3 regions of the Paenibacillus sp. FSL R7-277 genome follow, and region 3 is predicted to be linked to each of the others. Evidence: predicted binding sites of a transcription regulator. Region 3 holds the regulator's gene; each other region holds the start of a gene.
What was found. The regulator Rex, encoded in region 3, represses fermentation and respiration genes when NADH is low (regulators of the CRP and FNR family bind a similar motif). The targets are predictions, from matches to a motif close to TTGTGAAATATTTCACAA.
Positions count from the first base shown of each region.

Region 1: C173_RS15980 (phosphoketolase family protein) is a predicted target of Rex. The motif match lies at 2,076-2,093, and genes of this name have one in related genera.
Region 2: qoxA (cytochrome aa3 quinol oxidase subunit II) is a predicted target of Rex. The motif match lies at 976-993, and genes of this name have one in related genera.

Region 1 is NZ_ASPX01000045.1:97,776-101,061, forward strand. Features, by position in the region: gene C173_RS15970 (response regulator) at 1-1,115, shown strand, start outside; gene C173_RS15975 (GntR family transcriptional regulator) at 1,208-1,930, shown strand; gene C173_RS15980 (phosphoketolase family protein) at 2,207-3,286, shown strand, end outside.
Region 2 is NZ_ASPX01000110.1:9,008-12,293, reverse strand. Features, by position in the region: gene C173_RS28050 (polysaccharide deacetylase family protein) at 1-760, opposite strand, end outside; gene qoxA (cytochrome aa3 quinol oxidase subunit II) at 1,260-2,276, shown strand; gene qoxB (cytochrome aa3 quinol oxidase subunit I) at 2,321-3,286, shown strand, end outside.
Region 3 is NZ_ASPX01000064.1:32,537-35,822, forward strand. Features, by position in the region: gene C173_RS18485 (amidohydrolase) at 1-1,221, opposite strand, end outside; gene C173_RS18490 (redox-sensing transcriptional repressor Rex) at 1,211-1,861, opposite strand; gene dinG (ATP-dependent DNA helicase DinG) at 2,011-3,286, opposite strand, start outside.

The DNA.
Region 1 (3,286 bases), on a different contig from region 3:
AATTGGCACTAAAGGCTTTGGAACGCCAATTGCATGCGCTTGGTTGTTTCGAGATTATCGGCAAATATACCGATCCGCTGCAAGGGCAGCAAAAGGTAGAGGAGACCGAGACCGATATTGTGTTTCTCGATATTCATTTACCGGAGCTGAGCGGGATTGAGCTGGCGGAAAGGCTGCTGGAACGGAGACCCGATCTGCAGGTTGTATTCGTAACGGCATATGATAAGTATGCGATCAAGGCTTTTGAGCTGAATGCCCTGGATTATTTGCTTAAGCCGATTCATACGGACCGTCTGAAGCTTACAGTTCGGAGATTGAATGCTCAGCAGAAGCCTGGCCTGGCAGGCCGGGCAGCGTCAGCGCAGACAAGCTGGAGAATGCTGATGCTCGATGCCTTCCGGATCTACGAAGGGAGTCAGGAGCTTCCGTCACTGCAATGGAGAACGGCGAAGGCGCAGGAAATCTTCTTTTACCTGCTGCATCATCGCGGCAAAGTGGTCAGTAAAGCCACTCTGATTGAATTGCTGTGGGCTGATTTTGATCCGAACAGGGCCTATCCGCAGTTATATACGGCTGTGTATCATATCCGCAAAATGCTGGAGCCCTTCAGCAGAGAACGGATTCTCCTGCAAAATACGGCGGACGGCTATCTGCTCAAGCTGAATGGAATCTGCCTGGACGTTGATGAGTTTGACCGCTTTATCCAAGCGGGGTTAGAGCTCTCGAATGACACACTGCCCGAATACGAACGAATCCTGAAGCTGTTCAAGAGCGAATATCTGGAGGGGTACGATTATGTGTGGGCGGAGCTTGAGCGGCAGAGATTCCAGCTGCAGTGGATTCGGCTGAAGCTGAATCTGGTCCGCTGGTATATGGGGAATGCAGAATATGAACAGGCCTTCAAGCACATTGAACAGGTCTGCACCCGCTATCCGTTAGAGGAGCAGGCGCAATTATTGTACATGCAAATATCGGATAGAATGGGCTTTCATTTTCTGGTGCAAAGACAGTATGTATTGCTGGAAACGGTCATGGAAGCAGAGGTTGCGGAGAAACCGAGCCGGGAGATTGTCAAATGGTATAGGGATTGGGACAACAAGCGTCAAAAAGGGTGAATCCGTGGATTCATCCTTTTTGCCCTATCTAAATTATGATATATTTAATCTTGAATATTTCGTTCTGCAAAGTTCCGGCGAAGGAGAACCCCATGACCCAATTTGTCTACAAGCAGATTATTGCTGACCTCAAAACGAAGATCTTTGCCGGGCAGTACGCCGATATGAAGCTGCCGGATGAGCGCAGTCTCAGCGAGGCGTATCAGGTTAGCCGCAGTACCATTAAGCGTGCGCTGATGAAGATGGAGAGCTCGGGCATTATTTTCAAGAAACGCGGCTCCGGCACCTTCATCAATCCGTTATACATAAAGAACGATTCGATCTTCAATTACGAAGGCTCTAATCTGGGGGTGTCGGATAACTTCCAGATGCACGGCAAGAAGCCGGAGATCAAGGTGCTGAGCTTCGAGGTCATCCGGCCCACGGAGGAGATTCAGCGGGATTTGTTCCTGATGCCCCATGATTTCGTGTATAAGATCGTGCGTCTGCGCCTGTTTGAAGGTGCGCCTTTCATGATTGAGACGGGATATATTCCGATCAAAATTGTGCAAAATCTCGACCAGACGATTATTGAGGGGTCGATTTTTCATTATCTGGAGGAGTCGCGCAATCTGGCGGTGACCAAATCTTTTTTGTCTATTTTTGCCGGGCCTTCGCTGCTGAATGATCAGGAGCTGCTCCATCTTAAGGAGAATGAACCCGTAGGGATTATGGAGGGGATCTTCTTCCTGGATAACGGCACGCCGTTCGAATTCTCGCATATGCGCTTCCATTATGAGTATCTGAAGTTTAACACTTTCGTATCTGTGCATTAACGGATGGACGGTGTAAATAGCATAACTGAGGTATAGCAGGCCGGGCGGAATCCCGGTCTTTTTAGCGTTTTTTAGTATAACAAATTAATCCATAATTATAAAAATAAAGATTTTTTTGTGCGTGATTTGCAGAGGAATTCATACTATGTTCAAAATTTCACAATATTGGACCGTATTAATTTCTAAAAAGATTGAATTTCTGAAATGCCGATGTATGATGTAAATGTAGAAGTGATACATTCAATTTACAAAGAAAAATTTAGGGAGTGGAAAGACATGGGATTAACAATCGAACAGGTGGATTATTCCTCCAAAACGTATCTGGCAAAGCTTGACGCTTACTGGCGTGCAACGAACTACATCTCCGTAGGCCAGCTTTATTTGAAGGATAACCCGTTGTTAAGAGAACCGCTGAAGGATGCAGACGTCAAAGTGAAGCCGATCGGACACTGGGGCACGATCCCTGGGCAGAACTTTATCTATGCGCACCTGAACCGCGTTATCACTAAATATGATCTCAACATGTTCTATATTGAAGGCCCGGGCCATGGCGGCCAGGTGATGGTATCGAACTCTTATCTTGACGGAACCTACACCGAAATCTACCCGCAGATCACTCAGGACATCCCTGGTCTGAAAAAGCTGTTCAAGCAGTTCTCCTTCCCTGGCGGTGTTGCCTCCCATGCAGCTCCTGAAACACCCGGATCGATTCATGAAGGCGGCGAGCTTGGTTACTCCCTGTCGCACAGCGTGGGTTCGATTCTGGATAACCCTGACCTGATCTCAGCAGTCGTTGTAGGTGACGGCGAAGCAGAGACCGGTCCTCTGGCCGCTTCCTGGCTGTCCAACCGGTTCATCAACCCGATTACAGACGGTGCTGTATTACCGATTCTGCATTTGAACGGCTTCAAGATCAGCAACCCGACGATTCTGTCACGGATGAGCAGAGAAGAATTAACCGCATATTTTGCCGGAAACGGCTGGGAGGCATTCTTCGTAGAAGGCGAGAACCCGGATCTGATGCACCCGGAAATGGCGAAGGTCCTGGATACAATCGTAGAGAGAATTGCCGCCATTCAGAAGAATGCCCGTGAAAATAACGATACTACACGCCCTGTATGGCCGATGCTGGTCTTCCGCTCCCCTAAAGGCTGGACCGGTCCGAAATCGTGGGATGGCGTGCCGAACGAAGGCTCCTTCCGTGCCCACCAGGTGCCGATTCCGGTCGATCAGAAGAACATGAAGCATGCACCAGCCTTGCTTGAATGGCTGAACAGCTACAGACCTGAGGAACTGTTCGATGAGAATGGCCGTTTGAACGCAGATCTGGCGGAAATTCTGCCAACCGGCGACAGA
Region 2 (3,286 bases), on a different contig from region 3:
CTGCCGGTGAAGCATAGAACTTCTCCTGGCGGTGGGTCACGCCATGCAGCGCTAAGCCATGGCCTTCTTTCGCAGTCCGCTTCACCTGGGCGGGATGCTGATTCATGTTGTTCCCCAGCATGAAGAAGGTTGCCTGTACGTCATATTTACGGAGGATGTCCAGCAGGTCGCCAGTCGTGGCTGACGGGCCATCGTCGAAGGTCAGGTATACGGTCCGGCCCGGCTTGCCCGGCTCAGTTGGTGTAACCGGAGTCGCTGGATTCGTTGGAGCTACCGGAGCCTCCGGCTTCAGCTCGGCAGCATATTTATCGGTGAAGGCTGCATCGGTAAGCTGCGCCGAGCCGTCCTTCACACGAAGTAAATATTTATCTCCCGCATAGGAAATGCTATACCCGAGGTAACCGCTGAGCTTCAGCGGAGCCATGAGTTTGCCGTCCTGTACGAAAGTGCTCATAGGCACGGCAGTCCCATCCTTCAGTACCGCACCTCCGTCCTTGCTCAGCAGGGTAAGCGAACCTGTCCCGCCGGCTACGTGAATCCCGTCCGTCAGGCCGGTAAGGGTCCATTTCAGCTCATCCGCAAGCGCGCGCAGCGGTACATAATAGGTGCCTTTTACGGATACAGCTTCAACCTTGCTTAATTTATCGTTGACTCCGAGTTTAAGAATAGTGCTATCACCTTTAGCGTTAGCCGGGACCTGCACAACCCCCATAATTAGGAATAAAGACATGAATAAGAGCAGAATTTTCTTGATGCGCACAGCAGCAGTCTCCAATCTATGTATATTTGTCTATCACTTTATCATATATACTTTCAACGTAATTTGAGAGATTGTAACCGCAAGCTAAGAAATTGTTACTCTTATGCAATGATAAATGAGGGTTCGCCATTATTTTCAGAAAGCACGCAATTCTCGTCGAATGCTGTCACAGCAGGCGTTACACGGTTAAATCAGCGGTTTTTGGCACAGAATAATTGTGACAAATTTAATAACAATATCGGAATTTTGAACAAAAATTGAACAACCTTAAAATTAGCTAAAGTGCGCCACTACAGTGATCTTTATCATACCCTTAGGGAGTTGTAACAATTTGATCACACATATTTAACTTGTTCGCCATTTTTAAGGTCTATTTTATATATTTATACAAAATATGTATTTTGCATTATGGGTAAGTAGTTCTTACTATAGATACAGATCAATGTACTTCCGTTAATGAACGGCGAATGAAAAGTAGTATTGAAGGAAGGAGTTCTATATGAAAAAAAAGGGACCGTTATACGCTCTGTTTCTAAGCCTGATCCTTCTCCTGCCGGGATGCAGCTCGATCGCTGTTCTGAACCCGAAGGGGCCGTCTGCCAGAACGTTATCTGACACCATTATCCTCTCAATTATTGTAATGCTTGGTGTTCTGGCAGTTGTCTACATCCTATACATCTTTGTATTGGTGAAATACCGTGCGAAGAAGAGTAATGAGGGTTACATTCCAAAACACGAGGAAGGCAATGTAGTCCTTGAGGCGATCTGGATTATTATCCCGATCATTATCGTAGCCTTCCTGTCTGTTGTAACCGTCAAGACGACAACCGAAGTGGAGAATGTGGCTGCGGATTATAAAGATCAGACTCCGCTGGTCATCTATGCGTCCTCCTCTAACTGGAAATGGCATTTCAGTTATCCGGAAGAAGGCATTGAAACAGTTAACTACGTGAATATGCCGGTACACCGTGCAGTTGAATTCAGAATGTACTCATTCGGCACCATTACCAGTCTTTGGATTCCACAGCTTGCCGGTCAAAAGTACGCCATGAGCGACATGCTGACAACGCTTCATCTCTCCGCTGATACGGAAGGCTCTTATATCGGAAAGAATGCTAACTTCAGCGGTAAAGGCTTCGCCCACATGGAATTCGAAGCACTTGTCCTGAGTAACAAAGGTTACGAGGACTGGGTGAAGGAAGTGAAGGAAACTGCACCTAAGCTGACTGAGGAAGAATTCAAAGGCCTACTGGCCACGGATTACCTCGGACGCAAAACGTATTCCTCCACCCATCTGGAGTTCAGCCCTCCTCCGGGAAATCACGGAGATCATATGAGCGGCGGCGGCAAGGAGATGGATATGGACAACGGCAATCCGGAGCATCAGGATAACAAGGAAATTCATCCGTCTCCCGAGCCGTCCAGCGGAACGGAATTCGACAGCAAGCCTGATCCGGAAGTCGATCAGCCGCTGCCAAGCTCCCCTGTCGATGAAAGCACACATGAAGGACACTAGCTCTCTGAAGAGCTTAATGCAACACACTGAAAGGAGCTACCCTAATGGATTTGGACAAATTTAAGGTTCACGGCGAACCCTTGATATACGGGGCCATGATCAGTATTGCACTGGCAACCATCGGGATTCTCGTAGGGCTTACCTATTTCAAGAAATGGGGCTATCTGTGGCGCGAATGGCTGACCACGGTTGACCACAAAAAAATCGGGATCATGTACATCCTCGCGGCGCTGCTGATGCTGTTCCGCGGCGGTGTAGATGCGATGATGATGCGTCTGCAGACGGCTGCGCCGGAAATGAAATTCCTCGATGCGCAGCATTACAATGAGGTCTTCACCACCCATGGTCTGATCATGATTCTCTTCATGGCCATGCCTTTTATCATCGGTCTGATGAACGTAATCATTCCGCTGCAGATCGGCGCACGGGACGTTGCCTTCCCGCGGCTGAACGCCGTCAGCTTCTGGCTCTTCTTCATGGGCGCCATGCTGCTGAACATTTCCTTCGTCATCGGCGGCTCGCCGGATGCGGGCTGGTCAGCCTACTTCCCGCTGGCGAGTCTTGAATTCAGCCCGACCGTAGGGAACAACTATTACTCTCTGGCCCTGCAAATATCCGGTATCGGTACGCTGATCACCGGGGTTAACTTTATCGTAACGATTCTCAAAATGCGCGCACCAGGCATGACGCTGATGAAGATGCCGATGTTCACCTGGTCCGTACTTATCACCAACGTTATCATTGTCTTCGCCTTCCCGGTTCTTACCGTAGCGCTGGCGATGATGATGTTCGACCGCCTCTTCGGCTCCCAGTTCTTCACGATGGCCAACGGCGGGATGGATATGCTCTGGGCCAACCTGTTCTGGGTCTGGGGACATCCGGAGGTCTATATCGTTATCCTTCCGGCCTTCGGTATTTATAGTGAGATTATCGCCACCTTCTCGAAGAAGAACCTGTACGGCTATACCTCCATGGTATTCAGCATGCTGATCATCTCGCTCCTGTCCTTC
Region 3 (3,286 bases):
CTTCACAACCTGCTGGCCGTTCACCCATACATGCTCCACATCCTTGGCACTTGCCGAATATACGGCATGGGAGAGCAGATCGGTATGCGGCAGCAGATGCGGCTGATCAATATCAAGTGCAATAAAGTCGGCCTTCATCCCTGCGGCAAGCCTGCCTACCCCGCTTAGGAAAATAGACTGCGCCCCATACTCCGTCGCCATCAGCAGCGCTTCAGGAGCCGGTACCGCTGTAGGATCACCGCTTACACCCTTGTGGATCAGAGCCGCCAGCCTCATCTCTTCGAACATATCCAGATTATTGTTACTTGCCGCTCCGTCTGTACCCAGGGAAACCTTAACCCCGGCTCGCAGCAGCTCAGGAACACGCGCAACCCCGCTGGCCAGCTTAAGGTTACTGCCGGGGTTATGCGACACGCCAACGTTATAGCGGGCCAGAATCCCAATCTCTTCATCATTCAGATGAACCCCGTGGGCAATGAGCGAAGGACGGGTGAACATCCCGAGCTTCTCCAGATGTGCGACCGGACGCAGTCCGTAGTCGGCCACGTTCTGCTCCACTTCATGGCGCGTCTCGGACATATGGGTGTGCATTGGCAAGTCCAGATCATGGGCAGCCTGCACAAACTTCATGAAAAACTCTGGAGGACAGGTGTACGGGGCGTGCGGTGAGAGCATGGTCGTAATTCTGCCGTCAGCCTTGCCGTGCCAGTTACGGGCAAAAGCAATCGCCTCAGCGAGCTTCGATTGCTGTACCTCTTCCGGGCACAGCCCAATTACGCCGCGCATCAGCACAGCACGAATACCGGACTGCTCGGTCACTTCCGCTACCCGGTCCATATGATCATACATATCGAGGAAGGTGGTTGTGCCGCCCTTCAGCATCTCCAGCACGGACAACGAGGTTCCCCAATATACATCATCACCAGTGAATTTCTCTTCCATCGGCCACATCTTCTCCTGCAGCCAAGTCTGAAGCACCATATCGTCGCCGTATCCGCGCAGCAGTGACATGGCCGTATGCCCATGGGTATTGACCAGACCCGGCATGAACAGCAGACGGCTGCCGTCTACGACCTGAGCGCCATCCTCCACTACCGGCTCAGCTTCACCTATGTAAGTAATCAGATCATTCTCCAGGGTCATATACCCGCTCAGAACCGGCTTGTCACTGCCCGGAACCAGAAAGTGCCCGTTCTTGATTATCGTGATTTTACTGCTCATCTTCAGCCTCATCCTTTCCATCATGCAAATAATAGGCCAAGCTCTGCAGATCTGTGGTGAAATCTGCGGCATGAATCCGGATATTGGCAGGCGTCTTGAGAATAACCGGTGCGAAGTTCAGAATCGCTTCGATACCGGAATCCACAAGAATATCAGCTACGTTCTGGGCTTCGCTGTCAGGCACGGTAATAATCCCGATCCGGATGCCCTGCGAGCGGATGGTACTGCTTAGCTCCTCCATCGGCTGCACAACCAGCGAGTTGATCTGCTGGCCCACCTTCGGCGGGTAGGCATCGAAGATTGCAGTAATCTTCATCGTATCCTTCAAGTAAGCGTTGTAGTTAGACAAGGCATGACCGAGGTTACCGGCTCCAACCAGTGCAACATTAATTTGCTGGTCAAGCTTCAGGATATGGCGGATCTTCTCAATCAGATAAGATACATCATAGCCGATGCCTTTTCTGCCAAAATCACCGAAATAAGCCAAATCCTTACGGATCTGGGCGGGATTTAGGTCAAGCTTCTGGCCCAGCTCCTGAGAAGAGACTGTGGAGATTTCACGTTTTTGGAGATCGTTCAGGAAACGCAGGTACACTGGCAGCCTGCGCACGACGGCCTCCGATATTTTATCCGATTTCATGTATTCTCCTCCTTAAAAGTTTTGTTAGCCTACACTTCATTCCGTACAATTATAGCAACCGTGCCCCGCCGCCTGCCGGAGTGGCAGGACAGGCGGGAACGGATCTTCAGGATAATCATGACTTATTAATAATAGCAATAGCAGATGAATTAGGAAACCCCGCCGTCATCCAGCCATTCGGCAATTCTCGGGACCATCTGCTCGGTGAGCATATGCTCCATCTTGGGACCGGGGAGCGAGTACAGAAAGTACTTTCCGTAATGCGATTCAATCACTCTGGTATCGTACACAATTACGATGCCCCGGTCCTGCGCCGTGCGGACCAGCCGCCCGAAGCCCTGCTTGAAGCGGATGACAGCCTGCGGCACGGACAGCTTCATGAACGGATTCTTCTTCTGTGCCTGAAGCAGCTCTGACTTCGCTTCTGCCAGCGGGTGATTCGGCGGCTGGAACGGCAGTCTGACAATCGCCAGGCAGGTCAATGCTTCTCCCGGGATATCCACCCCTTCCCAGAAGCTGCTGGTACCCAGCAAGACCGAAGCCGGGCTGTCCTGGAAGCGGCGGATCAGCTTGCTCCGGCTGCCGCCTTCCACACCTTGTCCGAGTACCGCGATATCCTGTGAGGCAAGTGCCTCCTTCAGCGGTTCATACACCTGGCGCAGCATCTTGTAGGAGGTGAACAGCACCAGCATCCGCCCCCGTGTTGTTACAGCTGTCTCAGCAAGGGAGTGCACGAGGGTGTCCACAAAGCGGGCATCCCCAATACTCCCCTTGACGCTCGGGAAGTCCCGCGGAATGACCAGGAGAGCCTGCTCACGATACTTGAATGGCGACGGAAGCAGTGCAGTCATCAGACGCCGCTGCTCTGCAGCCTCGCCAAGACCCAGGTTATCAATCATGAACTGGAAGGATTTATCCACGGATAAGGTGGCCGAGGTCAGGATAATGCTCTTCTTCTTATCGAAGAACAGCTCCCTGAGCTGGGTGCTGACATCTACAGGAACAGCATACATTTGCAGCGACTTGCCCTTATAATTACCGCTTCCCTCCAGCCAATACACGATATTCTCATCGTTCAGACTCATGAAGAAGCGGATCTGCTCTCTAATGGATGCCAGATCCTTGAATAACCCGCCGATATCGGTCACAAGACTGTCTGAGGAGGATTGGCTGTCCGTGTCACGCATCTCACTGAGCATTTTGTCGCCCTTGCGGATGATATCGCTCAGACTGAGGTTCAGTGTATTCTCAAGGGCAGCCAGCTCCTCCCAATCCTTCGGCTTCTTGCCCGGCTGCAGGCGTGCCACCAGCTGGCCTGCTTCACCGGCCCCGGCATCGCTGCGCTCAGGCAGCAGGCTGAAGAGCCGGTCGCTGAGCGCATCCCAGGACTCCTTCACCGTCAGCAGATCGGGATAGATCCGGTCG